DNA from 4 places in the Dryocola baronae genome. Region 3 is predicted to be linked to each of the others. Evidence: predicted binding sites of a transcription regulator. Region 3 holds the regulator's gene; each other region holds the start of a gene.
What was found. The regulator PhoB, encoded in region 3, activates phosphate uptake and scavenging genes when phosphate is short. The targets are predictions, from matches to a motif close to CTGTCATAAAACTGNCNNAT.

Region 1: kdgR (DNA-binding transcriptional regulator KdgR) is a predicted target of PhoB. The motif match lies at 4,437-4,456, and genes of this name have one in related genera.
Region 2: pstS (phosphate ABC transporter substrate-binding protein PstS) is a predicted target of PhoB. The motif match lies at 4,003-4,022, and genes of this name have one in related genera.
Region 4: uvrB (excinuclease ABC subunit UvrB) is a predicted target of PhoB. The motif match lies at 5,153-5,172, and genes of this name have one in related genera.

What each region holds. Positions count from the first base shown of each region.
Region 1 covers NZ_JBINNY010000001.1:2,051,270-2,059,165, reverse strand. The annotation lists gene ftsI (peptidoglycan glycosyltransferase FtsI) at 1-427, opposite strand, end outside; gene cspE (transcription antiterminator/RNA stability regulator CspE) at 657-866, opposite strand; gene ACSPHG_RS09665 (DUF2627 domain-containing protein) at 879-1,022, opposite strand; gene ACSPHG_RS09660 (MBL fold metallo-hydrolase) at 1,566-2,561, opposite strand; gene ACSPHG_RS09655 (YebO family protein) at 2,605-2,892, opposite strand; gene mgrB (PhoP/PhoQ regulatory lipoprotein MgrB) at 2,964-3,107, opposite strand; gene ACSPHG_RS09645 (YobH family protein) at 3,269-3,511, shown strand; gene kdgR (DNA-binding transcriptional regulator KdgR) at 3,554-4,345, opposite strand; gene ACSPHG_RS09635 (MFS transporter) at 4,523-5,896, shown strand; gene htpX (protease HtpX) at 5,944-6,825, opposite strand; gene prc (carboxy terminal-processing peptidase) at 7,017-7,896, opposite strand, start outside.
Region 2 covers NZ_JBINNY010000001.1:5,003,981-5,011,876, reverse strand. The annotation lists gene phoU (phosphate signaling complex protein PhoU) at 1-102, opposite strand, end outside; gene pstB (phosphate ABC transporter ATP-binding protein PstB) at 116-889, opposite strand; gene pstA (phosphate ABC transporter permease PstA) at 937-1,827, opposite strand; gene pstC (phosphate ABC transporter permease PstC) at 1,824-2,786, opposite strand; gene pstS (phosphate ABC transporter substrate-binding protein PstS) at 2,871-3,911, opposite strand; gene glmS (glutamine--fructose-6-phosphate transaminase (isomerizing)) at 4,153-5,982, opposite strand; gene glmU (bifunctional UDP-N-acetylglucosamine diphosphorylase/glucosamine-1-phosphate N-acetyltransferase GlmU) at 6,228-7,595, opposite strand.
Region 3 covers NZ_JBINNY010000001.1:3,930,827-3,938,722, forward strand. The annotation lists gene brnQ (branched-chain amino acid transporter carrier protein BrnQ) at 1-1,305, opposite strand, end outside; gene phoR (phosphate regulon sensor histidine kinase PhoR) at 2,018-3,310, opposite strand; gene phoB (phosphate response regulator transcription factor PhoB) at 3,333-4,022, opposite strand; gene sbcD (exonuclease subunit SbcD) at 4,208-5,425, shown strand; gene sbcC (exonuclease subunit SbcC) at 5,422-7,896, shown strand, end outside.
Region 4 covers NZ_JBINNY010000001.1:3,372,494-3,380,389, forward strand. The annotation lists gene moaC (cyclic pyranopterin monophosphate synthase MoaC) at 1-18, opposite strand, end outside; gene moaB (molybdenum cofactor biosynthesis protein B) at 22-534, opposite strand; gene moaA (GTP 3',8-cyclase MoaA) at 558-1,547, opposite strand; molybdenum cofactor riboswitch at 1,535-1,669, opposite strand; gene yvcK (uridine diphosphate-N-acetylglucosamine-binding protein YvcK) at 1,873-2,781, shown strand; gene uvrB (excinuclease ABC subunit UvrB) at 2,909-4,924, opposite strand; gene ACSPHG_RS16075 (ABC transporter ATP-binding protein) at 5,797-6,507, shown strand; gene ACSPHG_RS16080 (helix-turn-helix transcriptional regulator) at 6,537-7,055, opposite strand; gene ACSPHG_RS16085 (hypothetical protein) at 7,071-7,331, opposite strand; gene bioD (dethiobiotin synthase) at 7,504-7,896, opposite strand, start outside.

The sequences.
Region 1 (7,896 bases), 1.9 Mb from region 3:
CCGCCTGCTGCGGGTCAAGCTGGCGCGCGAGATAAATAAACCGGCTGCGGTCGTTGCGGTGGATACGAGCGGCGATTTCGCTAAGCGGGGTATGCAGCGCGTTCGCCAGCGCCAGCCATCGGCTGTTGAACTGCACGCCGCCCTTCTCCATGATAGTTTTGGGATCGGCCCAAATCGCCTCGACAGGAACGCTTACCGCCAGCGGGCGCGCATCACGGTCTTCAATCATGCCGCGCGGCACCACGATGGGCTTTTCGCGCAGCGAACGCATGTCTTCCTGCTTGACCAGATTGTCAGGGGAAATAATCTGAAGCCAGGCCACCCTGCCCAGTAAAAAGACAAGGCTGAGCAAGATCGCCAGACAAAGCAGGCCAAAACGCCACTGGATGAAATTGCCCACGAGCGCGGGGGTAATTTTCCTCACAATCAATCCTTAGCAAAACATAAGCGATTGAAAATTTAACCAGATTTTCGCTGCACTTCGTGCGGGAGGAGTGCTACATCCTTCGAAGGATTGCAACAAGAGGCAACGTAGAGAGGGTTTTAGTCACACTTTGAAAGATGATGAGTTTATTTCGTGCATTAAAAAGCCCCGCGACGAAGGCGAGGCTTTTAACTCAATTAGGCGTTTGACGCCTGAGCCTAATTCAGCTGAATTAGATGGCAGTCACGTTAACTGCAGCAGGGCCTTTCTGGCCGTCCTGGATTTCGAACTCAACGTTCTGGCCTTCAGCCAGAGTTTTGAAGCCGTTACCCTGGATTGCAGAGAAGTGTACGAACACATCTTTGCTGCCGTCAGCAGGAGTAATGAAACCAAAACCTTTAGACTCGTTGAACCACTTAACTTGACCTTTAATCTTTGCCATTTTGCAAATTCCTTAGATTGTTTTCTTCGCCCGCAGGCATAACTTAGATAAAACAGAGACGTTACTGCTTGAGGCACTAATATAAGGCTCGGCAGAGAAGCGGTATTCAACGACAACGTGTTTACTCAGGACTTCTTTACTGAAAATGCCACACATAAACAGAACTGTACCTCGTTTAACCCAAAGTGTTATCACATACAACGTAAACAATGGCAAGCCATTTTTAAGCACGTATCGATCTGCCGCACAGAATCCAAAAACCACACATTTGATCACTCAATTTAATACGTAGTTTATGAATAAAACACTTGGTAAACATTCAGCCACCAGAGCGCCTGTAGCGGCAGTCTACAGACAACTTTTTTACCATAGCTCAAAGGCTTCACTTCGTCCAGGTGAACGCTAAAAAAGTCATCCAGCAAGACATTATCCTTATGACTTTTCATGCATATCTATGCAAAAAATGACCTATTGAAACGCATAATTTTAGGCGGTCAAGACTTGAAAAAATCATACTTGCTTGAAATAGAATAAAGCTTGAACAGTCGGCTGTTTATATTGCACTAAAATAATGAAAGTTTAATGACATGCTGCTCCAACATGTGGCAATAAAAACGTTTCGCTATAATATATTTCACATTTCACCCATCAGATATTCAAAAAAATACCCCACTTAAATGAAGCGACAATAATTAGGACTTATTTTTTAAATAAGGCCACGCTCTCGCCGATACGGAACGGCGTGAAACCATCCTCTTCAACTCCTGCATCACGTAGGGCAGCATTTAGCTCAGCAGGTGGCATATCGAGCGATTCATCAGCAAGTTCGAAAACCCCCCAGTGGATTGGCACGGTTTTTGGCCTGCCGATATCTTGCCAGAGCGTAACCGCCTGCTGCGGATCCATATGGTGGCTGCCCATAAACCAGCGAGGCGAATAAGCACCGATAGGAATAGCGGCCGCGTCGAGTGGCCCAAGCCGCAGGGCGATATCCGCTAAATCTGGCGTATAGCCAGTGTCGCCACTGAACCAGAAGCGCAACTGCTGGGATTCAACGATCCATCCGCACCACAGGCTGCGGTTACGATCCCAAAACGAACGCATGCTCCAGTGTTGCGCGGGCACTGCGGTCATCACCATGCCTTTCCAGTTCGCGGCCTGCCACCAGTCCAGCTCCGTGATGTGACGTATGCCGCGACGGGCGAACCACTTTTTAAGGCCCAGCGGGACAAAAAAGTGGGCATCCGGGAAACGGCGGCCAATACGACGCACGGTAGCGCAATCAAGATGATCGTAATGGTTGTGCGAGATGAGCACCGTATTCAGCTGCGGAAGCTCGTCAATCCTAAGGGATATGGGGGTTTTGCGCTGCGGACCCGCGAAAGGGAGCGGTGAAGCGCGCTGAGAGAAAACGGGGTCGGTCAGAAGGTATTGCCCTTGCAGGCGCAAAAGTATGCTTGCATGCCCCAGCCACCAGATGCGGTCATCTTCGCCCGTCACGCTGGCTTTTTGCCACCAGCGTTCGGTAAAGGCCGGGTAACCTGCGCTGGGAGGATGCGGCAGCCCCTGCGCCTTTCTTTCTTCACGCCAGCGCTTTACATCGCCCTGCTGGCGTTTTGATGCGTGCAGATTACGAAAGCCATCGGGCAGATGGTGCGGCTGATTGGGATCGAACCAGGGATTTTTCCACGGCATACCGGCTCCTGAAGGGAAAATCAGTCAACCGCCCGATCAGGGGTTACCGCTCGGCGACCAGACGGACAAAATCGTCTTCTTCTTCGTCTTCGTCTACGACAGGTGCCGCTTTTTTCTCAACTTCGGGTTCGTTTGCTTCACACAGGCGACGCAGCAATGCGTTCTGGCGCTTTTGCTGATCGAGCAGCTCTTCAAGCAAAGCAACCTGCTCGTTCGCCCGGCTGCTGGCACGATTAACGAAGAACCACAGGATCAAGCCCACCAACAGCACAACCAGAGAGACAGCCAAAGACGCAATGTTAAAAATGCCAACGTTTAGTTCGTTCATCATACCACCTCAACAAAACGCGTATTCTACACCTGCCCGGCCATAAGGGGATCGCCACAATGATTAAAAATACCCTACCAGGGGATAAATTTATTGATTGTGCAAATGCCGCTGAAAAACTGTACATCCTGATCGCACATCACATTGACCATTTGGGTCCATAACAGGAGGCAGGCGACGATTATCACCGCCATGATAACCCATCGGTACTTTTTCACTCATGTCTCCACTTCAGCACTAAATTCACTCCAGCCTATCACTGCTAAATTAAACCTAGCTTAACTGCGGGTGCATTTCACAATTCGGAATATTGATATTGTGGACACAGCACAATCCACTACGCTTAGCGTCGGAATACACAGCAAAAAAAGAGGTTTCCATGCGTATGGTTATTCGTACCATCATCGTTTTGGCACTTGTGTGGATCGGTCTGCTTTTATCAGGCTACGGCGTATTAATTGGCAGCCACGAAAATGCCGCAGGTCTGGGATTGCAGTGCAAATACCTGACGGCGCGCAACGTTGTGACCGCGCAGTTCGTTCATACCGAAAGCGGCATTGTCGGCCTCACCAACTGCCCCGTCCTGCGCAAAAGCGAAACCGTTATCGATAATGGCCAGTAACAAAAAACGCCGCATTTAGCGGCGTTTTCTTTGAATATCCGCTCAGAACGGGTATTCGTGATAACCCATTTGCTCAGAGATCGTGCGGGCAGCGTCATGCAGCATTGCAACGTACTCGTGCAAACGGTCTTCAGAGAAGCGTAGCGTCGGGAAGGAAATACTCAACCCGGCGATAACCACGCCGAAGCGGTCAAATACCGGTACGCCAATGCAGCGCAGCCCTTCTTCCTGCTCCTGATTATCTTCACCGTAACCCTGCTCGCGTACCTGGTCGAGCTGCGGCAGCAGTTCTTCGGTGCTCATAATCGTGCGGTCGGTGCTGCGGGTATATTCCACGCCGGAGAGAATCTCTTTCACTTCTTCGCGGTCACGCCACGCGAGCAGAACTTTACCGATTGCCGTGCTGTATAACGGGTTACGACGCCCAACGCGAGAGTACATGCGCAGGTTATACATGGAATCGATTTTGTGGATGTAGACGATGCTGTCTTCATCCAGCGCGCCCAGGTGAATGGTTTCTTTGGTCAGACGCGAAAGCTCGCGCATCTGAATATCCGCACTGCGGATCAAGTCAACGTTTTGCAGCGCACGCGCGCCTAATTCAAACAGTTTTAACGTCAGAGAATACTTCTCGGACTCACCTTCCTGAGCAACGTAGCCCAGCGACTTCATGGTTTGCAAAAAGCGATAGACGGTGCTTTTTGACATCATGACGCGTTGCGAAAGTTCAGTGATGCCAATTTCACGTTCTTCGCCAAGAGCCTGTAAAATGCCAAAAACTTTCAGCACAGAAGAGACAGAATCAGGTTGTTTATCCAGATCTGCGATTGCCATTAATCACCTCGATCGCACGTGTTTTATAAAAATCAGAACTGGTTTTTAGTATAAGTTGACGACCAGTCTATCGCAATGAATCTATGCTATTTCGTTACAAATCTGCGACATATCCCAGAAATATCAATGCTAAAATATTTGTACACAGAATAACACCCATAAAGTCACACTATTCCCATGGATAAATCTCTTCCTGACGGGCTTGCCGTCCCGCAGCGCTATGGGGCGATCTTCGCCATTGCGTTGGGCATTACGATGGCCGTGCTCGACGGCGCTATTGCAAACGTTGCGCTGCCAACGATCGCCCGCGACCTGAGCGCCAGCCCCGCCGAATCAATCTGGGTGGTAAACAGCTACCAGATAGCCATTATCGTCTCTCTGTTATCCATGTCTTTTTTGGGCGACATCTTTGGCTACCGCCGGGTTTACCAGTGCGGACTGGTACTTTTCTGCCTGACCTCACTGTTCTGCGCGCTATCCACCTCGCTGCCGATGCTCACCTTTGCTCGCGTGCTCCAGGGCTTCGGCGGGGCGGCATTAATGAGCGTGAACACCGCTCTAATACGGCTGATTTACCCGCAGCGCTTTCTCGGGCGCGGGATGGGCATTAACTCCTTTATTGTCGCCGTCTCTTCCGCCGCGGGGCCAACCATCGCGGCGGCAATCTTATCCGTTGCCTCGTGGAAGTGGCTGTTCCTGATAAACGTGCCGATTGGCATAGTGGCGCTGATTCTGGCGCTGCGCTTCCTGCCGCCAAACCAGCAGAAGTCCCAGGGGCAGCGTTTTGATATCCCAAGCGCCATCATGAACGCCCTGACCTTTGGCCTACTTATTTCGGCCATCAGCGGTTTCTCCCAGGGCCAGTCAAGCACGTTGATTCTTGCCGAGCTGGCAGCGCTTGCCATTATTGGCTATTTCTTTATCCGTCGGCAGCTGGCGCTCCCCTTCCCAATTCTGCCGGTCGACCTGCTGCGCATTCCCATATTTTCACTGTCGATGGGCACCTCCGTCTGCTCTTTTGCCGCCCAGATGCTGGCCTTCGTTTCGCTGCCTTTCTTCCTGCAAACCGTGCTGGGCCGCAGCGAAGTGGACACCGGACTGCTGCTCACGCCGTGGCCGCTTGCCACGATGGTGATGGCACCTCTTGCAGGCTATCTGATTGAGCGCGTCCACGCGGGCCTGCTGGGCGGAATTGGCCTTGCCGTAATGGCAACCGGCCTGTTTGCCCTTGCCCTGCTGCCGCAGAATCCTACCGATTTCGACATCATCTGGAGAATGGTGCTGTGCGGCGCGGGTTTTGGCCTTTTCCAGTCGCCAAACAACCACACGATTATTTCCGCAGCGCCCCGCCATCGCAGCGGCGGAGCCAGTGGGATGCTGGGCACGGCAAGGCTGCTCGGACAAAGTACCGGAGCCGCGCTGGTTGCCCTGATGTTCAATATGTTCCACAACCACGGCACCCACGCCTCGCTCATTTTGGCGGGAAGTTTCGCAACGCTTGCCGCCATCGTCAGCAGCCTGCGAATGTCACAGCCCAGAACGCAGGCATAAAAAAAGCGTGCCGCTAAGGGCACGCTTTTTGACGTCTTTCTAAACGCTTACTTCAGGTAGTCGCCGTTACGCAGTGCTTCGATACGTTTGTCCAGCGGCGGGTGCGTCATAAACAGTTCGCTCATCGACTTCGCCTTACCGTTGATGCAAAACGCCATCATGCTGCTGGCTTCCTGAGGCTCATAGCTGGTTTTCAGGCGCTGTAGCGCAGCAATCATTTTCTCACGCCCAACCAGCTTCGCCGAACCGGCATCCGCATGGAATTCACGGTGGCGGGAGAACCACATGGTGATGATGCTGGCGAGAATACCAAACACCAGTTCCAGCACCGTTGCGACCGCAAAATAAACCAGCGGGTTGCCGTTGCTGCTTTCACCTTCGTCACGGTTCCCGGACAGGAAGCCTGAGGCAACCTGCGCGATGATACGGGAAATAAATATAACGAATGTGTTCACTACGCCCTGAATCAGCGTCATGGTAACCATATCACCGTTTGCGACGTGGCTGATTTCGTGAGCGATCACGGCCTCAGCTTCATCGCGGCTCATGTTTTGCAGAAGACCGGTGCTGACGGCCACCAGCGAAGCATCGCGGCGAGCGCCCGTGGCGAACGCGTTGATGTCCGGCGCATGGTAAATGGCAACCTGTGGCATAGCGATGCCAGCCTGTTGCGACTGACGGCGAACCGTTTCAATCAGCCAGCGTTCCGTTTCATTGCGCGGTTGTTCAATGACTTCCCCACCAACTGAACGTAATGCCATCCACTTGGACATCAGCAGGGAAACGATAGAACCACCAAAGCCAAACAATACCGCCATGATCATCAGACCGGAAACGCTGCTTGACTGGATCCCCGTCAGGCTTAGCACCAGCCCGAAAACGACCATAACCGCAAGGTTGGTCAGCAGGAAAAGCCCGATACGCATCATAATTTTCTTTTTACCTCGGTTAAAAATACGCACTGTGCGTTACCCCACATCGTAGGGGCAAGCCTGCCATTTTCAAGCATCATCACACTACAAGTGGTTAATAATACATAACTTTACATTTTATGGGGGCGGGGCTGACGTGACGTGAGATAGGTAGAAAAACGGGCACAATTTCTTGTGCCCGTTGGGAGTTACTTAGCTGCTGCCGGTTGTTCAGCCGGCTTGTCCTGTTCCATCTTTGCAAAGTCCAGAGCAATGTGAACCGTTTCATCAAGATACGGATCCGGCTCCTGGTAATCCTTCGGCAAATCGTCGAGTTTTTTCAGCGGGGCCTTCCCTTCACGCTTATAGCGATCGTTGATGCGCGCCAGCCGCGTGGCGTCGTCTTCCTGATTTTCTTTCTCACGCTGGGCGAGATTCAGGGAAACGATGCTGCGTTTCTCTTTCAGGGCATTGAAACGAGCAATGTCCTTCATGATGTACTGGAACTCCGGGTCCGCAGCGATGCGGTCCTGGTGCAGCTTCAGCAGCTGCGGCTCAAACGGTTTCAGATCGCCTGACTTAACGTAGGTTGCAGCGTTAATGCTATCCCACGGCAGGGCGTTATCTTCAAACTTCTCGCCGGTTTCGGTCTCTTCGGTACCGGTAGGCATCATGATGTCTGGCGTGACACCTTTACGCTGCGTACTGCCGCCGTTGATGCGGTAGAACTTCTGAATGGTGTACTGCACTGAACCCAGAGCAGGCCATTCCGGACGCAGCATCTGATCGTAAATACGATTCAGAGAACGATACTGCTGCACGGTGCCTTTACCGAAGGTTGGCTCACCCACGATCAGCGCACGACCGTAATCCTGCATCGCCGCGGCGAAGATTTCAGATGCCGAGGCGCTAAAGCGGTCAACCATCACCACCAGCGGGCCTTTATAGTACACAACGCCGTCGGTATCGCTGTCTTCACGAACTTTACCGTTGTTGTCGCGCACCTGAACCACCGGGCCGCTTGGGATAAACAGACCGGACAGCGAAACCGCTTCGGTCAACGCGCCGCCGCCGTTAGAACGCAGATCG
Region 2 (7,896 bases), 1.1 Mb from region 3:
TTGTTCCACCAGCCCGCCCATGGTCATCACCTGAGTGCGGATGTATTCCAGCTCAGCGTTAAACTGACCGGAAATGTGTTTGTTGAGATTGAGGCTGTCCATCGTGTTCTCCAAATCAACCGTAGCGGCCAGTAATGTAGTCTTCGGTCTGTTTCTTAGCAGGGGTGGTAAACAGCGTGTCGGTTTCGCTAAATTCGATAAGCTCGCCCAGATACATAAACGCCGTATGGTCGGAACAGCGCGCCGCCTGCTGCATGTTGTGGGTCACAATCACCACGGTGTAATCCTGTTTCAGCTCGGTGATAAGCTCCTCGATGCGCCCGGTTGAGATCGGGTCGAGGGCCGAACACGGCTCATCAAGCAGCAGCACGTCCGGGCGAATAGCGATGCCGCGCGCGATGCACAGGCGCTGCTGCTGACCGCCGGAGAGACTGTATCCGCTCTGGTGCAATTTATCTTTGGTTTCATTCCATAATGCGGCTTTGGTCAAAGCCCACTGCACGCGCTCGTCCATATCGCTGCGCGAGAGCTTCTCAAACAGGCGCACGCCGAAGGCGATGTTGTCATATATCGACATCGGGAACGGCGTCGGCTTCTGGAAAACCATGCCGACTTTGGCGCGCAGCAGGGCGATATCCTGGCTCTGGGTGAGAATATTTTCCCCATCCAGCAGGATTACGCCTTCGGCGCGCTGCTCCGGGTAGAGCGAGTACATTTTGTTAAAAGTACGCAGCAGGGTGGATTTGCCACAGCCTGATGGACCAATGAAAGCGGTAACCTGGTTCTTCGCGATATCCAGATTGATGTTTTTCAGGGCATGGAACTTCCCGTAGAAGAAGTTCAAATCGCGAACCTGAATTTTGCCCGGGGCAGTATCAACCATACTCATCTGTTTCTTAATCTCCGTCCGACGCCGCCTGTGCCGCGCCGCAAAATTTAACCGTGTTTACTCTTTGAGAAAATCACACGCGCCAGAATGTTCAACAGCAGAACGCACAGGGTAATAATCAGTACCCCAGCCCACGCCAGCTGCTGCCATTCGGCAAACGGGCTCATGGCGAATTTGAAAATCGTCACCGGCAGGTTAGCCAGCGGCTGCATCATATCCGTGCTCCAGAACTGGTTGGAGAGGGAGGTGAACAGCAGCGGGGCGGTTTCACCCGCGATACGCGCAATCGCCAACAGCACCCCGGTGATAATCCCGGAAACAGAGGCTTTAAGCGTAATGGCGGAAATCATTTTCCATTTTGGCGTTCCCAGCGCGTAGGCCGCTTCACGCAGGCTGTCCGGCACCAGTTTCATCATATTTTCGGTGGTACGAATGACAATCGGGATTTGCAGCAGCGCCAGGGCGATCACCCCGGCCCAGCCGGAGAAGTGCTGCATCTTCGCCACCACCACGGTGTAGACGAACAGGCCCACAACAATCGACGGCGCGGAAAGTAGGATGTCGTTAATAAAACGAATCACCTCCGCCAGCCAGGATTTGCGGCCGTATTCGGCAAGATAAATCCCGGCCATGATGCCAAGCGGCGTACCAAACACGGTCGCCCAGAGAATCAACAGGCCGCTGCCCGCCAGGGCGTTAGCAAGGCCACCGCCTGCGGTGTTCGGCGGCGGCGTCATTTCGGTGAACAGCGCAAGCGACATGCCGTCGATACCGCGCGTAATTGTCGAGAAAAGAATCCACACCAGCCAGAACAGGCCGAACGCCATGGTGCCCATGGAGAGCGTCAGGGCGATACGGTTTTTCATGCGGCGACGCGCCTGCATCTTGCGGCGCGATTCCGCCAGCTGTGCTTTAGGTTGCATTTCCATTGTGGTCACGAGCGCGTCCCCTCGTTCTTCGCCAGGCGCATGATCATGAACTTAGAGATCGCCAGCACGATAAAGGTGATAACAAACAGGATCAGGCCAAGCTCCATCAGCGCTGCGGTATGCAGGCCAGATTCCGCTTCGGCAAATTCGTTCGCTAGCGCAGAGGTAATGCTGTTGCCCGGCATGTACAGCGAGGCGCTGTCGAGCTGGTAGGTGTTGCCGATGATAAAGGTCACCGCCATGGTTTCGCCCAGCGCGCGGCCAAGGCCCAGCATTACGCCGCCGATCACGCCGTTTTTGGTGAACGGCAGGACGATGCGCCAGATAACTTCCCAGGTGGTGCAGCCGATGCCGTAGGCCGACTCTTTCATCATCACCGGCGTTTGTTCAAACACATCGCGCATAACCGAGGCGATGTAGGGAATGATCATGATGGCCAGAATTACGCCTGCGGCGAGAATACCGATACCAAACGCCGGGCCGGAGAACAGCGCGCCGACAATCGGCACGGAGGAAAGCACGTTGCCAACCGGCTCCTGGAAGTACTTCGCAAACAGCGGTGCAAAGATAAACAGGCCCCACATGCCGTAAACGATACTGGGAATGGCGGCCAGCAGCTCAATGGCGATGCCTAACGGGCGACGCAGCCAGCCGGGCGCCAGTTCGGTCAGGAACAGGGCGATACCAAAGCTCACCGGCACGGCAATCAGCAGTGCGATAAACGAGGTGACCAGCGTGCCGTAAATCGGCACCAGCGCACCATAGATATCGTTAGGGGCATCCCACTCTTTGGTCCACAGGAACGCGAAGCCAAACTTCTGAATGCTTGGCCAGGAGGAGATGATGAGCGAGATGATAATGCCGCCCAGCAGAAATAGCACAATCAGCGCAGCCAGTTTTACCAGCGCACTGAAGATGACATCGCCTTGTTTACCAGGGGCTTTGAACGTCGGCTTACTTACCGCCATAAATTACTCTTTTAGTTTGAATACGTTTCTTACGAAATGTCGGGTGTCGCTACGCTTACCCGACATTTTCGTCATAATGCTAAATTAATACAACGCCTTACCGGAGCTGTCTTTGACGTTGGTTTTCCATGCAGCGCGAACCTGCTCAACCACGGCATCTGGCAGGGAAGCGTAATCCAGGTCGTTAGCCTGTTTTGCACCCTCTTTATATGCCCAGTCGAAGAACTTCAGCACTTCAGCGCCCTGCTGCGGATTCTTCTGCTCTTTGTGAACCAGGATGAAGGTGGTGGAGGTGATAGGCCACGCTTCCGCACCTTTCTGGTTAGTTAGATCCTGAGCGAAAGATTTGCTCCAGTCAGCGCCTTTGGCGGCGTTAGCAAAGTTTTCTTCAGAAGGGGCGACCGGCTTGCCGTCGGCTGAAATCAGCTTGGTGTAAGCGAGGTTGTTCTGCTTAGCGTAAGCATATTCAACGTAACCAATGGAACCCGGCAGACGTTGAACGAAGGCGGCGATACCGTCGTTACCCTTGCCGCCCAAGCCGGTTGGCCAGTTAACGGTAGAGCCCGCGCCGATTTTGGATTTCCACTCTTCGTTCACTTTCGCCAGGTAGCTGGTGAAGACGAAGGAAGTACCGGAGCCGTCAGCACGACGCACAACCGCGATGTTCTGCTGTGGAAGCTTCATGCCTGGGTTGAGTTTAGCGATAGCTTCGTCATCCCATTTTTTGATTTTGCCGAGGTAGATATCGCCCAGGGTTTTGCCGTCGAGCACCAGCTCACCGGACTTCACGCCCGGCAGGTTAACCGCCAGCACCACGCCGCCGATGACGGTCGGGAACTGGAACAGGCCTTCCTGCTGCAGCTTGTCGTCAGCCAGTGGGGCATCAGACGCACCGAAATCCACGGTATTAGCAATAATTTGTTTAACGCCACCTGAGGAGCCGATACCCTGGTAGTTTACTTTGTTACCAGTTGATTTTTGGTAGGTATCTGCCCATTTGGCATACACCGGCGCAGGGAATGTTGCACCGGCACCAGTCAGGCTTGCAGCGGCAGATGCGCCAAAAGCAGTCAGGGATAAGGTCGCGGCGACAACAGTTGCGACAGTGGTACGCATAACTTTCATAATGTCTCCTGCAGAGGTGATAAACGTAATTCGTTGTTAAGTCGTTGCAGGATAGAAAATAGGACAGTTTGGTGACAGTTAAATGTACGAATTATGACAGTTTTATGACAACCCTCTTAGACGGTGTCACTTAAGCGAAATAATTAAATTTATCCAATATTAAACAACCACTTACAAATATTATCCCGATAATAAAAAAGCTGCCAAAAGGCAGCTTTTAGAAACAAATCGGGTCCAGAAATTATTCCACGGTAACCGATTTTGCGAGGTTGCGCGGCTGGTCCACATCGGTGCCTTTGATCAGCGCAACGTGGTAAGACAGCAGCTGCAACGGCACGGTGTAGAAGATTGGCGCAATGACCTCTTCTACATGTGGCATCTCGATAATGTGCATATTATCGCTGCTGGCAAAGCCTGCATCGCGGTCGGCAAATACGTACAGCTGGCCGCCGCGCGCGCGCACTTCTTCGATGTTGGACTTCAGTTTTTCCAGCAGCTCATTGTTTGGAGCCACCACGATTACCGGCATATCCGCGTCAATCAGCGCCAGCGGGCCGTGTTTCAGCTCGCCCGCCGCGTAGGCTTCCGCATGAATGTAGGAGATCTCTTTGAGCTTCAGCGCGCCTTCCATCGCGATCGGATACTGATCGCCACGGCCTAAGAACAGCGCGTGATGCTTGTCGGAGAAATCTTCCGCCAGCGCTTCGATGCGTTTGTCCTGCGACAGCATCTGCTCGATGCGGCTCGGCAGGGCCTGCAGGCCGTGCACGATGTCGTGCTCAATCTGCGCATCGGCACCTTTCAGGCGGCTAAGTTTCGCCACCAGCATCAGTAGAACGGTCAGCTGGGTGGTGAACGCCTTGGTGGACGCTACGCCGATTTCGGTGCCCGCGTTGGTCATCAGCGCCAGATCGGATTCGCGCACGAGGGATGAGCCCGGCACGTTACAAATCGCCAGCGACCCCAGGTAGCCCAGCTCTTTAGACAGGCGCAGCGCTGCCAGGGTATCCGCCGTTTCCCCGGACTGGGAAAGGGTGATCATCAGGCTGTTACGGCGCACCGCGGATTTGCGGTAGCGGAATTCAGAGGCGATTTCCACGTCGCAAGGCACGCCCGCTAAAGCTTCAAACCAGTAGCGAGAAACCATCCCTGAGTTATAGGAGGTGCCGCAGGCGACAATCTGAATGTGCTCAACCTGAGAGAGCATTTCGTTGGCCTGCGGGCCAAGCTCGGTCAAATCGACTTCGCCGTGGCTGATGCGCCCGGCCAGGGTGTTTTTGATGGCGTTAGGCTGTTCGTAGATCTCTTTCTGCATGTAGTGGCGATAAATGCCTTTGTCGCCCGCGTCGTACTGCAGATTAGATTCGATGTCCGGACGCTCCACCTGTTCGCCTTTGGTGTCGAACACGGTAACGGCACGGCGGGTCACTTCGGCGATATCGCCTTCTTCCAGGAAGATAAAGCGACGTGTCACCGGCAGCAGCGCCAGCTGGTCGGACGCGATAAAGTTTTCGCCCATGCCGAGACCGATAACCATCGGGCTACCGGAGCGCGCGGCCAGCAGAACGCCCGGATTACGGGTATCCATGATCACCGTACCGTAGGCACCGCGCAGCTGAGGAATGGTGCGCAGCACGGCTTCGCGCAGCGAGCCGCCCTGTTCCAGCTCCCAGTGCACTAAGTGAGCGATTACTTCGGTATCGGTCTGAGAAACAAACGTGTAGCCGCGCGCCTGCAATGCTTCACGCAGCGGTTCGTGGTTTTCAATAATGCCGTTGTGGACAACCACGATATGGTCGGACACATGCGGGTGAGCGTTCACTTCAGAAGGTTCGCCATGGGTTGCCCAACGGGTGTGGGCAATACCTGTGCCGCCGTGCAGCGCGGTTTCTTCGGCAGCTTCCGCCAGTTTTTGTACTTTACCCAGACGACGCAGGCGGGTCATGTGACCCTGTTCGTCTACGACGGCCAGCCCCGCGGAGTCATAGCCGCGGTATTCCAGACGACGTAATCCTTCGAGAAGGATCTCAGCGATATCACGTTGCGCGACCGCGCCAACAATTCCACACATAGTAGTTAATTCCTGATAATGGCGATTCCGCCATGTGTTGTCGCTGACCTGTATTTTCCGGTTTTTCCGGAGCCCCGAGCCTTGTAGAGAGTGGGGTTATAGTTTTGGTACTGCTAATGGGCGGAGGAATTATGGTTTCCCCTCGCCAAAATTTTATGGGCTGATTTGTCGGGTGGCGCTGCGCTTACCCGACCTACGCTGGATTCGTAGGGTGGGTAAGCAAGGTGCCACCCACCGCTTTGGCATTACTTCTTCACCGGTCGCTGCCAGCCCGCAATATGGGTTTGCTTAACGCGGCTAATGACTAATTCGTTTTCTGCGACGTTGCGCGTCACCGTGGTACCTGCGCCAATGGTTACGCCATTCGCGACGGTAACCGGGGCCACCAGCTGGGTGTCGGAACCGACAAACACATCGTTACCGATGATAGTTTTGTGCTTGTTCGCGCCATCGTAGTTGCAGGTGATGGTGCCCGCGCCGATGTTAACGTTGTCGCCGATTTCAGCATCGCCGAGGTAGCTCAGGTGCCCCGCCTTTGAGCCTTTACCGAGGCGCGCTTTTTTCATTTCCACGAAGTTGCCAACGTGCGCGCCCTCTGCCAGCTCAGCGCCAGGGCGCAGACGGGCAAACGGACCGATGGTGCAGGCAGCCGCAAGCGTGGCGTCTTCCACGACGGAGTAAGGGCTGATTTCGCAGTCATCGCCAATCGAGCAGTCTTTAAGCACGCAGCCGCTGCCGATCTTCACGCGATGGCCTAAAGTGACCTTGCCTTCAATAATCACATTAGTATCGATTTCCACATCACGCCCGTGGCTCAGCTCGCCGCGCAGATCGAAACGCTGCGGATCGCGCAGCATCACGCCCGCCAGCAGCAGTTTGTCTGCCTGTTCGGTCTGATATACGCGTTCCAGGCGGGAAAGCTGAAGGCGGTTGTTCACGCCTTCCACTTCGCTGAGCCTGTCCGGGTGAACCGCAGTGATGGAATGTCCTTCCTGATGCGCCAGCGCGATGATATCGGTGATGTAGAACTCGCCCTGAGCGTTGTTGTTGTCGAGCTTGCCCAGCCAGCGTTTGAGATCCGCGCCGTTGGCGATCAAAATGCCGGTGTTGATTTCGTTGATTTTGCGCTGCTCGTCCGAGGCGTCTTTGTGCTCAACGATGCCAACTACGTTACCGTTTTCACGCGCGATACGGCCATAGCCGGTTGGATCGTCGAGTTTTACCGTCAGCAGGCCGATGCCGCCCTGCGGTTTTGCTTCACGCAGGCGCTGCAACGTTTCCACGGAAATCAGCGGCACGTCGCCGTAGAGCATCAGAATGTCTTCGTCGTCGGCAAAGAACGGCGCGGCCTGCTGCATCGCATGACCGGTGCCCAACTGTTCCGCCTGCAGGACCCAGTTGAGCGAGTCATCGCTCAGCGTTTGTTTCAGCAGATCGCCGCCGTGACCGTACACCAGATGCACACGCTGCGCGCCTAAATTATTCGCCGCATCAATAACATGTTGCACCATAGGTTTCCCGGCGAGGGTATGAAGCACCTTCGGGAGATCGGAATACATACGGGTTCCTTTACCAGCGGCAAGGATAACCACGCTCATCGCACTGTTTGACATACGCGTCCTGACTATAATTTGTGAGAGAAGTTAAGCGTTTTAACGTTGAAAATTCTACATATTTTGCATCAAAAAACACGTTGGCGGAAATTCGCACGCCGACCCGTCTTTTCAACTATCTTTGTGCCCAAGTGTAGGCAGATTCAGAGCAAATAAGTACACCCAATCGACTGATATTGCCCCATCTCTTTGGATTACGGCTTCTTTTCAGTCTGGAATAAAGCGGCCTACCGTTTATGGTGGTTTTGTTTTAAAAATGAACGTTTGTGACACACATAAAAGAAACACTGTTTCATTTTTA
Region 3 (7,896 bases):
AACCTGTCGCCCTGCTGCGCGGTCCCAAACCACGGCGATGACAACCATCGCGACGGTCGGTAATACCCACGCTAAACCTTGATCCGCAAGCGGTAAGCGCGCAGTCCATGCTGGCAGCATATCGCTGATGGCCGAAGCCTTGATCCCGTCAATGATACCAAACAATGTGCTGATGAGCATCGCCGGTGCGATCACACGCGTTGAGTTGTGCCACCACGGACGGGTAAAGCTCAACACCACCAGCGCGATACATGGCGGATAAATCGCCGTCAGCACCGGAATGGAAACCTGAATCAGGTGGCTTAAGCCGAGGTTCGACACCACCATGGAGAACAGGCCGAGGATAAAGACCAGCGAGCGGTAGGACAGCGGCAGATACTGGCTAAAGAACTCTGCGCAGGCGCAGGTCAGGCCAACCGCCGTCACCATACAGGCGAGGAAAATCAGCGCGGCGAGGAAGAAGCTGCCCGCGCCGCCGAAGGTGTGCGCTACGTAAGCGTGCAGGATCGTCGCGCCGTTAGCGTTCTGGTCAGCAACCAGCGTCGCGCTGTCGGAACCCAGACGGAACAGCGTCAGGTAAATCAGCGTTAAGCCAACGCCTGCAATCAGGCCAGCCCAGATGGTGTAGCGCGTCAGCAGACGGGATTCGGTCACGCCGCGAGAGCGAGCGGCGTTCACAATGACGATACCAAACACCAGCGAGGCCAGGGTATCCATCGTCAGGTAACCGTTAACAAAGCCGTTGGAGAACGCCGCGTTCTGATAGGCTTCGGTCGCGGTGCTCACGCCACCGGCAGGCCACAGCAGCGCGCCCGCAGACAGCACCAGCAGCGCCACGATTTTCACCGGGGCCAGCACGTGGCCGACGGTATCCAGCAGCTTGCCGGGATAAAGGGAAATGCCGATAACCATCGCGAAATAGACCAGGCTGTAGATAAACAGCGGCAGCTCGCCCGCGCCGGTCAGCGGCGCAATCCCCACTTCAAAAGAAACGGTTGCGGTACGCGGCGTGGCGAACAGCGGGCCTACGGCCAGATAGCAAATCGTTGCCAGCAGCACGCCTGCGCGGCGGCCAATCGGCGAGCTTAGGCTATCAATGCCGCCGCCCACGCGGGCAATAGCGACGATGGTCAGCACCGGCAGACCTACCGCGGTCACCAGGAAGCCAAGAGAAGCCCACCAGACGTGCTCACCGGCCTGCAAGCCAACCATAGGGGGGAAAATGATGTTGCCCGCACCGACGAAGAGCGCAAAGGTCATAAAGCCCAGTGCGATGATGTCGCGAGATTTTAAATGATGGGTCATAAAATATTTGCAGCCTGTGGATGTGTGGTGTTGAAAGTATTCAAATTTTTCTGCCGTCCAGCGTGGCAAAAAAGTGGCAGTTGCAGATGACGACCGCAGAAAACACTGTTCCCGATCGGTGGCGAAGAATAGTTGGTCGAATTACCACGCAAATTCAGTCGTATGCTAATGCCAGGGGCGCAATTAAAACGCTTATAGCGTTTGAAGACAAGAAGGGATCCGGAAACCAGATTGATATCCTTAAATTAACCACAAACATAGTGGATAAATTCAATTATTAGAAATTATTATGGTGCATCATGCGGTCAAAACTTCGCCAGAAGACGCGTTTTGGTTAACGAGAGGGTAAAAAACGCGCAGCGGGAGAGAAATGGAAAGGGAGATTGACAGTTTTGGTCAATAAATGTTCAGCGCGCGTTAACCTGTTGGGCGAATAACGCAGGTCGGATAACGTAAGCCGAATACCGTAGGTCGGATAAGCGCCAGCGCCATCCGACGCAATCGTTGGACAGCGCAACTTCATTACTCCCCCGGCGCAATCAGCACCTTAGGTTGAATAACGTAGGTCGGATAAGCGCCAGCGCCATCCGACGCAATCGTTGGATAGCGCAACTTCATTACTCCCCCGGCGCAATCAGCACCTTAGGCTGAATAACGTAGGTCGGATAAGCGCCAGCGCCATCCGACGCAATCGTTGGATGGCGCTACTTCATTACTCCCCCGGCGCAATCAGCCGCTCGGGCAGCACAAAAGAAAACGTCGTCCCCTTGCCGAGCCTGCTTTCAATATCCAGCCGCGCCTCGTGATGGCTCAGGGCGTGTTTAACTATCGCCAGCCCCAGCCCGCTGCCGCCGGTCTGGCGAGAACGCGCTTTGTCCACGCGGTAGAAACGCTCGGTCAGGCGCGGAATGTGCTCCGCCGAAATGCCCGGCCCGTTGTCCGCCACGCTGAACTTCGCGCCCTGCGCCGTTTTGTGCCAGCTCACCGTAATGTGCGTGCCTTCCGGCGTGTGGTTTACCGCGTTGTAGACCAGGTTGGAGATGGCGCTGCGCAGCTGTTCTTCATTGCCGAACACGCGCAGCGACGGATCGACGTCAAACTGTAACGTCTGTTTCTGCTGGCTTAGCGTCTGCGCCTCGCGTTCCACGACGCGCAGCATCAGCGGTACGTCGATTTTTTCATTAAGCACCATCGCCGGCGCCGCCTCGATGCGCGAAAGCGTCAGCAGCTGCTTCACCAGCCCCTCCATGCGCGACGTCTGCTCGCGCATGGTGCCAAGCGCTTTATCCCGCAGCGGCCCTTCCAGGCTCTGGTCCTGCATCATCTCCAGGTAACCTTGCAGCACGGTTAAAGGCGTGCGCAGCTCGTGGCTGACGTTGGCAAAAAAGTTGCGCCGCGCGCCTTCCAGCTGGTGCATCTGCGTCACGTCGCGCGCGACCAGCAGCCACTGCTCGTCGCTGTAGGGCATCACGCGGAATTCCAGATGACGACCGTTATTCAGCACCAGCGTCAGCGGGCGAGTGAACTCTTTGGCGGTCAGATAGCGGGTAAATTCGGGGTAGCGCAGCAGGTTTAAAATATTCTGCCCGTTATCGTCCGGCCAGCGCAGGCCGAGATGCTGCTGCGCCAGGCCGTTGCACCAGAAAATCGTCCCTTCATGGGTAGTCAGCACCACCGCGTCCGGCAGGGATTCCGCCCCGCTGCGAAAGCGCTTAATCAGGCTGCCCAGCTCCTTGCGCCGCTTTTTATTGCGCAGCTGCATCTGATGCAGGCCGTAAAGCAGGGGTTCCCAGCTGCCGCGCCCCGGCGGCGGCGTCATGCTGCGGTCAACCCACAGCCACCAGGACAGGCGCAGTAAATTCCAGAAATGCCAGGCCAGCAGCGCAACAACCGCGCCGAGTAAAAACCAGGGAAGATGGCCGAAAATCAGCCCGAGGATGGCGGCCGGGATGCAGCAGAGCAGCAGCTCCAGCACCAGCCTTTTCCATGACAACCGTTCCAGCACGCGTCACACTCCTTTTGGGAAACTAAAAACGGGTCGAAAAGCGATAACCCGTGCCGCGTACCGTTTGTACCATGCGGTCGTGACCGCTCGTCTCCAGCGCCTTGCGCAAACGTCGGATATGCACGTCCACCGTGCGATCCTCAACGTACACATTGGTGCCCCACACGTGGTTAAGCAGCTGCTCGCGGCTGTAAACGCGCTCCGGGTGCGTCATAAAAAAGTGCAGTAGCTTGAATTCGGTCGGGCCCATATCGAGCGGGTTTTCGCCGGTCATCACGCGGTGCGAGGACGGGTCGAGGCTCAGCCCCTGCATTTCGATAACCTCTTCCACCGCCATCGGCGATATACGGCGCATCACGGCTTTGATACGCGCCACCAGCTCTTTAGGGGAAAACGGCTTGGTGATGTAGTCGTCGGCGCCCACCTCAAGGCCGCGCACGCGGTCTTCTTCTTCGCCACGGGCGGTCAACATCATTACGGGGATTTCACGGGTCAGCGCTTCGCGCTTGAGGTGTTTAATAAACTGAATGCCGGAACCGCCGGGTAGCATCCAGTCCAGCAGAATCAGGTCGGGGAAAGGCTCAATTAATAGATTTACCGCACTGTCATAGTCTTCTGCTTCTACCGGCTGAAAACCGTTTTGTTCGAGCACAAAGCTCACCATTTCGCGAATTGGAGCTTCATCTTCTACGACTAAAATGCGTCTTGCCATGATTTACCCTGTTGAAAAGAGGCCGACTCTTAGTGATTGTGCGCCAGTATGCGTCAGATTTGTTACAGATTTATGAAAAGTATGACGGCCAGATGACTCAACGTTTTTAATTATGACGTGTCGATGGGCCGTGGGCAGCGACTCCTTTATAATCCCCCTCACGCTTTTTTGCCACAGGACGGATTATGCGCATCATCCACACATCGGACTGGCACCTCGGTCAGAACTTTTACACCAAAAGCCGCGGGCCGGAACATCAGGCTTTCCTCGACTGGCTGCTGCAGGCTGTCGTTCTTCATAGCGTGGATGCGATAATCGTGGCGGGCGATATTTTTGATACCGGCTCGCCGCCGAGCTACGCCCGCGAGCTGTACAACCGTTTTGTGGTGCAGCTGCAAAGCACCGGCTGCCAGTTGGTGGTACTCGCCGGAAACCACGACTCCGTGGCGACGCTCAACGAATCCCGCGAGCTGCTCGCCTGCCTGAACGCCCGCGTTATCGCAAGCGTACGGCACGACGCCTGCGAACAAACTTTAGTCCTGAATAAGAAAGACGGCACGCCGGGCGCGATCCTCTGCCCGATCCCGTTCCTGCGCCCGCGCGACATTCAGAGCAGCCGGGCGGGGCTTAGCGGCCATGAAAAACAGCGCTCGCTGATGGAAGCCATCACCGAACATTATCAGCAGTGTCACGCCGCGGCCGTCGCCGCGCGCGGCGAGCAGAAGCTGCCGATCATCTCCACCGGGCATTTAACCACCGTCGGCGTCACCAAAACGGACGCGGTGCGCGACATCTATATCGGCACGCTCGACGCCTTCCCGGCGCAAAACTTCCCGCCCGCCGACTACATCGCGCTTGGGCATATCCATCGCGCCCAGCTTATCGGCGGCACGGAACACATTCGCTACAGCGGCTCCCCCATCCCGCTCAGCTTCGACGAAACCGGCAGGCCGAAAAGCGTTTACCTGGTTGAATTTGCCGACGGCGCTTTAAAAGAAGTGACCGCGCTCCCCGTTCCCGTCAGCCAGCCGCTGGCGGTGATAAAAGGCTCGCTCGCTGAAATCGAAAAGCAGCTGGAACAGTGGCGCGACGCGGCCCCGGAGCCAAAGGTCTGGCTGGATATCGAAATCGCCACCGACGAATACCTGCACGACATGCAGCGCCACATCCAGCAGCTCACCGAAAGCCTGCCCGTAGAGGTTGTGCTGCTGCGCCGCAGCCGCGAACAGCGCGAACGGGTCATCGCCCGCCAGCATAAAGAAACGCTGAGCGAGCTAACCGTGGAAGAGGTGTTTGAGCGCCGCCTGGCGCAGGAAGAAACAACCGAAGAACGCTCCCAGCGCCTGCGTACCCTGTTCGCACAGACCGTAGCAGGCCTGCACGACGCGGAGGAGCAAGCATGAAAATCCTCAGCCTGCGCCTGAAAAACCTCAACTCGCTGAAGGGCGAGTGGAAAATCGACTTTACCCAGGAGCCGTTCGCCAGCAACGGCCTGTTTGCCATTACCGGGCCAACCGGCGCGGGGAAAACCACGCTGCTGGACGCCATCTGCCTTGCGCTCTACCACAAAACGCCGCGCCTCAATACCCTTTCCCAGTCGCAGAACGACCTGATGACGCGCGACACCGCCGAGTGTCTGGCGGAGGTAGAGTTTGAAGTCAAAGGCGTGGCCTACCGCGCCTTCTGGAGCCAGAACCGCGCGCGCAACGCGGCGAACGGCAACCTCCAGGCCCCGCGCGTAGAGCTGGCCGAGGTCGAAACCGGCAAAATCGTCGCCGATAAGGTAAAAGACAAGCTCGACGCCACGGCCAAACTCACCGGCCTGGACTACGACCGCTTCACCCGCTCGATGATGCTCTCGCAGGGGCAGTTCGCGGCCTTTTTAAACGCCGATGCCAACGACCGCGCTTCGCTGCTCGAAGAGCTAACCGGCACCGAGATATACGGCACCGTCTCCGCCGCGGTGTTTGAAAATCACAAGAACGTGCGCGGCCAGCTTGAGAACCTACAGGCGCAGGCCGCAGGCGTCGCCCTGCTAGGTGAAGAGCAACAGCAGCAGCTTACGACAGGTTTGCAGGCGCTTACTCTGGAGGAGAAAACGCTGCTGGAAGAACAGCAGAAACTCCAGCAAAACCAGCAGTGGCTGAGCCAGCTGGCCCAGCTTACGGGCGGCCATCAGCAGGCAAAACAGGCGCTTAGCGCATCTGAACAGGCGCTGCAGGACGCGGCACCGTGGCTTGAAAAACTGACCCGCGCCCAGCCCGCAGAAAAGCTGCGCCCGCACTGGCAAAGCTTACAGGAGCATCAAAAAACGCTGCAAAGTACGCGGGCTAAGAGTGATGAAGTAAATGCTCGCTTACGGCAGGCAACCCAGCGCCGCCAGCAAATCCGCCAGCTTGCGGCCAGCCAGTCGGCAAAGCTCAGGGATGAAAGCGAACGACTGCACGCGTGGTTAAAAATGCACGACAGGTTCAGGCTGTGGGGCGCGGAGCTTGCCGGGTGGCGCATGGCGTTTACCCAGCAGCAGCGCGACGCCGCCCAGCTCGAGGCGTTAAGCCGCGACATTGCCGCAGGCCAGCAGCAGCTTCAGGCGCAGCCTGCGGTTGAGCTTGTTCTCGCAGGGGAAGAAGTAAGCGCTCATTTACAGGCGATAACCGCCGCCCGCCCTAAGCGCCAGCAGCTCGCCACGCTACAGCCGCAGTTCGCCTCGCTGGCCAGGCGCAAATCTCAGCATTTGCAGGAGATCGCCGCTCTCGACCAGCAGATCGCCCAGGGCGACGCGGAGCTGGCGATCAAGCGCCAGCAGTACAAAGAGAAGCGCAGGCACGAAGAGGATCTGGCGAAGGTCTGCGAGCTGGAGCGGCGAATCGTCAGCCTCGAAGCCGAGCGCGCGCATCTTCAGCCCGACCAGCCCTGCCCGCTCTGCGGTTCCACGCAGCACCCGGCGGTGGCGGAATATCAGGCCATGCATCCCGGCGAGAACCAGCGGCGGCTGGTCGCCCTCCAGCAGGAGGTATCGGCCCTTGCAGAACAGGGTTCGGCGGCCAAAGCCCTGTTGGACGCCCAGCGACAGCAGCAGGAGAAAATCACCGCCGCCGCCAGGACGCTCGATGAAGAAGAGGCCACGCTGCGCGCCCGCTGGCAGCAGCTTTGCGCGGAGCTGCACATTGCCCTGACGCCGGAGGACGATCTCAACGAGTGGCTGGAAGGCGAAGAGCGCCGCGAGCAGCAGCTCAATCAGCTAAGCCAGCGGCTTGTCCTTGAAGAGCAGCTTGCGAAAGCGCAGCTTCAGCACGGCAGGCTGGAAGCCGAAATCGCCTCCGGGCGTAGCGAACTGAACGCCGCACTCGAAAAAGCAGGCTTGCAGCACCCCGCCCACGGCGAAGAGAACGCCTGGCTTGCACAGCGGCAGCAGGAATCCCAAAAGTGGCAGCAGCACCACGAACGCCTGCCGCAGCTCCAGCAGCAGCTTGCCACGCTGGATAGCGTGCTGGAGGCGTTTGCCGATGACGGCAGCGCGCCGCCTGCGCTAACGGAGGCGGAACAGGCCCAGGCGCTGCAAGGCTGGCACAGGCTTCACGCCGAATGCATCTCGCTGGAAAGCGAGTGGAAAACGCTAGGGCAGCAGCGCGAGCAGGAAGAGGCGCGCGTCGCCCAGGCGCGTGAACAGTTCATCAACGCGCTGGCCGACAGCCCGTTCAGCGATGCGCAAGCCTTCCAGGCCGCGCTGCTGGACGAGGGCGAACGCCAGCGGCTCGAGCTGAAAAAACAGCAGCTTGAACAGCAGCACCAGCAGCAGACGATTCTTTGCCAGCAGGCGGAAAAAGCGCTGGCCGAGCATCTGGCCGCCCGCCCAACGGCGCTTGCGGATGAC
Region 4 (7,896 bases), 560 kb from region 3:
GTGGGTCAGTTGCGACATAGCTTATTTCTTGATGTGTGGATGGAAGTTGCACGGGCGCAGGCGCGCGTCCAGCTGCTGCACGATGATGTTTTCCCATGCGGTACGGCAGGCCTTGGTCGACCCCGGCATGGCGAAAATCAGCGTCCGGTTGGCGATGCCCGCTACCGCGCGAGATTGCAGCGTGGAGGTGCCGATTTCTTCATAGGAGAGCATGCGGAATAGCTCGCCAAAGCCTTCTACCTCGCGGTCAAACAGCGGCAGCAGCGCCTCGGGCACCTGGTCACCGTCGGTAAAACCCGTGCCGCCGTTGATCAAGACAACCTGCACGTCGTCGCTTGCGATCCACTGGGAAACCTGGGCGCGAATGGCGTAACGGTTTTCCTTCACGATGGCTTTATCGACGATTTCGTGGCCCGCTTCAGTGGCCGACTCGCGCAGATAGTGGCCGGAGGTGTCATCCTCTTCGCCACGACGACTGGAGACAGTCAAAATGGCAATACGTGCCGGGATAAACGCTTCGCTTACCTGACTCATACTTCTTCTCCTTGTTTTTGACGCTATCCACCAATATAGGACAGGTTCTGAGTGATGCCGGTATGACCGTCATGCAGAAAATGGGTTTGTTTCTTTTGGGCGAGCGCCGAGGAAATGCGTGCTTCCAGCTCTTCGCTCTGCGCGTCAGACGCCAGCAGATCGCGCAGCGAGATGCCGCCGTCGCCGAACAGGCACAGGTGCAGATTGCCGATAGACGAGACGCGCAGGCGGTTGCAGGTTGCGCAAAAGTCTTTTTCATAGGGCATGATGAGGCCAATTTCACCCTCATAATCCGGATGACAAAAGACCTGCGCCGGGCCGTCGCTGCGGCCTCGGAGCTTCTGCACCCAGCCGCGCTGAAGGAGCTGGTCGCGGATAGTGGTGCCGGAAACATGATATTTACGGAACAGTTCGCCGCCGTCGCCCGTTTCCATCAGTTCGATAAAGCGTAGCTGAATGGGGCGCGGTTTGATCCAGGTGAGGAAGGTGTCCAGCTCGTGGCTGTTCACGCCGCGCATCAGGACGGTGTTGACCTTGACGCGCTCAAAACCGGCGGCAAAGGTGGCGTCGATGCCGTCCATCACCTGGCGGAATTTGTCCTGTCCGGTAATCGCGTGAAACTGGCGCGCATCGAGGCTGTCTACGCTGACGTTTACTGCGGTCAGGCCCGCATCCCGCCACTGCTGGATATCACGCGCGAGGCGATAGCCGTTGGTGGTGACGGCAAGCTGGCGAATAGACGGATTTTCACGAACGGCGGCGATAATATCGGGGAAGTCGCGGCGCAAAGAGGGTTCGCCCCCCGTCAGGCGTACTTTTTCAGTACCCAAGGCGGCAAAGGCGCGGGTGACACGGCGAATTTCATCGACGTTAAGAAAGCTTTTGTTTGCCACGCCGTGCGGCTTGTAGCCATCGGGCAGGCAGTAGTTGCAACGGAAATTGCAAACGTCGGTAATCGAAAGGCGCAAATAGAAAAACTTGCGCGCAAACGCATCGGTCAGTTGGGATGACATATACACCTTTCCAAATACGGGAGATGCAGGCATTTCTTTCTGCACCCTGGTGACCGGGGGGGTCACGGCCAAAGCACCTTATCTTGCGACTTAGGTTCAGAGGCTTAGTGTGTGTAACAGCGATAGTAGCGCGTGCCGGGTTCATTCGCCATAGCAGCTTTCGTTATATAAATCTATACATAACGAACTAATCGCTTAATTTCGCCACAGAGTACGCGAAAAGTGAACTTTTACCTTGATATACATCATTATCCCCGGTGCCAGAATCGTCTTTTAGAAACTTTTGCGCTACCTTAAGCCGGATAATTCGTCATAAGGAATAACTATGCGCAGTCGCACGTTTGCGGACCTGGATCGGGTGGTAGCCCTCGGCGGCGGCCACGGCCTTGGCCGCGTGATGTCCTCCCTTTCCACGTTAGGATCGCGCCTGACGGGGATCGTCACCACGACGGATAACGGGGGGTCGACAGGACGCATCAGGCGCTCCGAAGGCGGCATTGCCTGGGGCGATATGCGGAACTGTTTAAATCAGTTAATTACCGAACCGAGCGTCGCTTCGGCGATGTTTGAGTATCGTTTTGGCGGTAACGGCGAGCTTTCCGGGCATAACCTCGGAAACCTGATGTTAAAGGCGCTGGATCACCTGAGCGTGCGGCCTCTGGAAGCCATCAATCTTATTCGCAGCCTGCTAAAAGTGGACGCAATGCTGATTCCGATGTCCGAGCAGCCGGTCGATCTCATGGCAACCGATGCAGACGGGCATTTTATCTATGGCGAAGTGAATATCGACAATCTTGCTTCACCGCCGCAGGAGCTGATGCTTTACCCGAAATCCCACGCTACCCGCGAAGCGCTGGAAGCGATTGCCGAAGCGGATCTTATCCTGATCGGCCCGGGCAGTTTTTACACCAGCCTGATGCCGTTGCTGCTGCTGGAGGATATGGACCAGGCCCTGCGCCGCGCCCCTGCCCCGGTGGTTTACATCGGCAATCTGGGTCGCGAGCTGAGCGTAGCCGCCGCCAGCCTGACGCTAAAAGAGAAGCTGGAAATCATGGAGCAGCGCGTCGGAAAACGCATTATCGACGCGGTGGTCGTTGGGCCGCACGTGGACGTGTCCAGCGTGCAGGACCGGGTGGTGATTCAGGAACAGCTTGAGGCCAGCGATATTCCCTACCGCCACGATAGGGTTTTGCTACGCCAGGCTTTGGAGCAGGCGGTGCAGAGATTGGGATAAACGGTGGATGATGCCATTCACCGCAAGCGTCGGGTGGCGCTTCGCTTACCCGACCTACACATTGCACGAAGCCACATTTTCGTAGGTCGGGTAAGGCGCATGCCGCCACCCGACATCGACTCGCGCACTACGATGCCGCGATAAACAAATCCCGCAGCTGATGCAGCTGGTCGCGAACCTGTGCCGCCTCTTCGAACTCGAGGTTCTGAGCATGCTCCAGCATCTTCGCTTCAAGCTGATGGATTTTCTGCTGTAGCGCTTTCGGCGTCAGCAGCACCTCATCGTCTTCAATCACGCTGCGCGCTTTGCTTTTCAGGCGGCCTTTGGTTTTCGCCATCCCCTCGCCCAGCGCCAGAATATCAACCACGCGTTTGTTCAGGCCCTGCGGCGTAATGCCGTTTTCTTCGTTGTAGCGCTGCTGCTTCTCGCGGCGGCGCTCGGTTTCGCCAATCGCCTTCGCCATTGACGGGGTGATTTTGTCACCGTAGAGAATCGCCTTGCCGTTGATGTTACGCGCCGCGCGTCCGATGGTCTGAATCAACGAGCGTTCGGAACGAAGGAAGCCCTCTTTGTCGGCGTCCAGAATCGCCACCAGCGAGACTTCCGGCATATCCAGGCCTTCACGCAGCAGGTTGATGCCCACCAGCACATCGAACTCGCCGAGGCGCAAATCGCGGATGATCTCCATGCGTTCTACGGTGTCGATGTCCGAGTGCAGGTAGCGCACGCGTTCGCCGTGCTCTTCGAGGTATTCGGTGAGATCTTCCGCCATGCGTTTGGTCAGCGTGGTGACCAGCACGCGCTCGTTGATTTCTACGCGCTTGCGGATCTCCGACAGTAGGTCATCGACCTGGGTCGCCACCGGGCGCACTTCAATAATCGGGTCAAGCAGGCCCGTTGGGCGCACAACCTGGTCAACGATATCGTCGCCGGATTTTTCCAGCTCGTAGTTGCCGGGCGTCGCCGAGACGTAGATGGTCTGCGGTGCCAGCGCTTCGAACTCTTCAAATTTTAGCGGACGGTTATCGAGCGCCGACGGCAGGCGGAAGCCGTATTCCACCAGCGTTTCTTTACGCGCCCGGTCGCCTCGATACATGCCGCCAATCTGCGGAATGGTGACGTGCGATTCGTCCACCACCAGCAGGCCGTCAGCGGGAAGATAGTCAAAAAGCGTAGGCGGCGCTTCGCCCGGACCGCGCCCGGAAAGGAAGCGCGAGTAGTTTTCAACGCCCGAGCAGTAGCCCAGCTCGTTCATCATTTCTAAATCGAACTGGGTGCGCTGGGTCAGACGCTGCTCTTCCAGCAGCTTGTTGTTAGCCAGCAGCACCTTGCGGCGGTCGGCCAGCTCAACTTTGATCTCTTCCATCGCCTGCAAAATACGTTCGCGCGGCGTGACGTAGTGGGTTTTGGGGTAGACGGTAAAGCGCTGAATCGCCTGGTCGACCTGCCCGGTTAGCGGGTCAAACAGCGACAGGCGTTCAACCTCTTCGTCAAACAGCTCCACGCGCAGGGCCATGTCGTCCGACTCTGCCGGGAAGATGTCTATCACCTCGCCGCGCACGCGGAAGGTGCCGCGCTGGAAGGCCTGGTCGTTACGGCTGTATTGCAGCTCGGTCAGACGGCGCAGAATGGAGCGCTGATCGATGATCATCCCTTTGGTGAGATGCAGCATCATTTTCAGATAGAGATCCGGGTCGCCCAGGCCGTAGATGGCGGAAACGGACGCCACCACGATGACGTCACGGCGTTCGAGCAGCGCTTTGGTTGCCGAAAGGCGCATCTGCTCGATGTGTTCGTTAACCGAGGAGTCTTTTTCGATAAAGGTGTCCGAGCTTGGGACGTAGGCCTCGGGCTGGTAGTAGTCGTAGTAGGAAACGAAGAATTCCACGGCGTTGTCCGGGAAGAACTCCTTCATCTCACCATACAGCTGTGCCGCCAGCGTTTTGTTAGGGGCGAGCACCATGGTCGGGCGTTGCAAATCGGCAATCACGTTAGCCACGGTAAAGGTCTTACCTGACCCGGTTACCCCCAGCAACGTCTGGTGGGCGAGGCCGTCTTCCAGCCCCTCTTCCAGACGTTTAATGGCTGCTGGCTGATCGCCGGAGGGTTTGAATGCGGAATTAAGTTTGAACGCTTTACTCATGAATGGCTACCTGATGAAGAGACGAGCGGGCCGGACGATAATTTTACTCTGCATAGGGATTTTTGCCAGTAAAAAATACTGGATGAAAAACCAGTTACGTACAGAACAATCTCAGCTAGCCGGACAAATCCTCGCCGGGTTTGGACACAATTTCGTCAAAGACGGGATTTATCACTATCAGATGACGGTTATCCCCAGATTTTTTCAGCTTTTAACATTTGTCAAGCAGTGTAATAAAAGTGATACCTGCTTCTTTGACACTTTTCTTACACGGATTGATTTTATTTAACTATCTAATTTTAAAGAAATATTTCCAAAAGACCGGTTTCGCGTCAATTCGCGCGCAGGCCGCGCCCGCTCTCGCTTACCCATAGTTTTCTAACTCTAATGCACAAGGTTATCCACAGGAATAGTGGATAAGTCCATCCAGCCCTTTCGGGTAGCCGCCCGCAAAAGTCCCTGTTTTTGGTGTGCGAGCGCGGAAAAATTTTTTCCGCCTTTTTTTTTACTTATTTCCGGGGCAATTTCGCCTTAGTCACACCCATGATGCCGCTCACAAATCAAGCATATATCATGCCCTTTTCTTTACTTTATCTGCACCAAAAACGACAAAGCGGCAGCACCAGGCAAGTGCAGCGAAGCGGCAAGGTAGTAGGCCGCAGGTTTTAGGTCAGCCAAATTTATGAGGCGATTCTCAAAGTTAAGACATTACCGCGCCGCAGCCGGGAGATGGCAAGGGAATTGCAGATTACGTATTGAAAAACCTAACCCCTCCTTCGGGAGAGATGCAGGACGCCGTGGTGATAGGGGTTTATTGCCGGCCTGCGCCCGCGATGTGGAAGAGGTACTTAACCTGTCTTGAGGAGATGCACATGTTGAGTTTGCACGCCGTGAATCAGTTTTATGGTGAGAACCACATCTTATGGAATCTCGATCTTGAGCTGACCAAAGGAGAATGCACCTGCGTGCTGGGCGCGCCGGGAATGGGCAAGACCACGCTGGTGAACTGTATCACCGGCTATCTGCCGATAAGCAGCGGCAGCATAGTCTGGAATGAGGCGGGCCTGCCGCCCCAGGATTTGCTGAGCAAACCCGTTGAAGGACGAGCCGCGCTTGGCATGAGCTATGTCGCACAGGAGCGACGCATTTTCTCGCAGCTTTCCGTTGAGGAAAATTTGCAGATTGCGCTGCTGGCGGGCAACGAGCGGGCGCGCACCATTCCCGGTATGGTTTACGACCTTTTCCCCGAGCTGTACGCATTGCGCTACGCGCGCGGCGGCGAGCTGAACGGCGATCTCCAACAGCAGCTGGCGCTTGCCAGAGCGCTGGTCACCGAGCCAAAGCTGCTGATTCTGGATGAACCCACCTTTGGACACGGGCAGCGTTTTATCCATGAGCTGGGCGGCATTATTCGCAGGATTAACCGCGACTTTGGCCTGACGATTTTGCTTGTCGAACAGCGTTTGTCCTTCATTCGCCGCGTGGCGGACCGCTTCTGCCTGCTCCACCGCGGGCGAAACGTGGCCCAGGGCAACGTCGAGCTTCTTGACGACAGGCTGGTAGCAAACTGGATAACGCCATGACGATAGCGGCTCACCGCCAGCCCACGCTGCTATAGCGGCCCAATCTGGTTTTGCAGGTCTGCGTCGAGCGCCGCCAGCTCGCGCTGCAGGTTGCACTGCCGCGTGACCGCTGAAAGCTCCAGCAGCGGCAAAGGGATTTTGCTTACGCCGACCTCGCGCAGCCAGTGCAGCACTGAATCCAGATGCCAGATGGCGGTCTTACCGTCATGCACCGGCGCGGGAAAAGCCTCGCGGCTGACCATCACCTTGCGCATGTACTGCCTGGAAAAGCCAAGCAGTTCGGCAACGTCAGTCAGGCCAACCAGATCCGGCGTGACCTCCACCAGCGCGCTGCCGGGGATAATGCGCTTCACGTCGTGAATGGCGGATACCACGGCCTGCCTTGCGTTTTGCGCCTCGCGGGTAAAATTGAGGGCGATTCTGCCGGTGATGCCGATGCCAACCAGCGCATCGTCACAGCCGTTTTCCCCCAGCGCCTCTACCCATGATTCAGGCTGCTTGCCGTTGCGCGGCAGGGTAAAGATCAGTGTGAAGCTAAACTCCGACATTCTTTTCTCCTTGATTCAATGCTGTACTTGCCCCTGCGCGTTCTGGCCGCAGGCGTCCACCACCCGTCTGATTTGCCTGGCGTGATTCCAGGCGTTGCGCGGCGAGCGCCAGACGCAGCTGATGCAAAATTCCCCGCATCGACATGCGCTATCGTTCCACGGGCAGTAAATCTTACCCCAGCATTGCGCGCCGCCGGGCTTCACCCGCCAGCCGAGATATTCCGCATAACGTAATGCGGACTCAATTTCTTTATTGGGATGCACTCTGCGCGCCATTTATCCTCCTGATGACTATCTCACAAGCAGTTGTCACATGACAACAAAAGATGGCGATAATTTATCTTGTTCGTTTGTGAGGGGATAGCGGTAATTTTTGCGGATGCAGGATTTTGCGAGAGCGCCCGAAGCGGTTATCGGGCGTTGCATTGATGATAAGGGAAAATGCGGCCTACCCCGCAAGATGGGATAAATCGAGATAGTGCCCAAGCGGCGTGGTATCGGTAAGTTCTGGCTGCCAGGGGATCTCGCCGAGCATCGGGGCGGGGATAACGCTTTTCAGCGTTGCCAGGTACTCCTCGTGGCGCCTGCCCGCTGGCTGCACGTCGTTGGCAATCCAGCCCGCAAGCTTCAGCCCCGCGCTTTCCACCGCCTGGGCGGTGAGCATCGCGTGGTTAATGGAGCCAAGCTTCACGCCCACTACCAGAATGACCGGAAGCCGCTCCTTTACCACCCAATCGGCGAAGGTTGTGGAATCTGAAAGCGGCGTAAACCAACCGCCTGCCCCTTCGACCTGTAGCCAGTTACCCCGTTGCGTAAGGGCCTCAAGCCCGGCGGAAAGCGT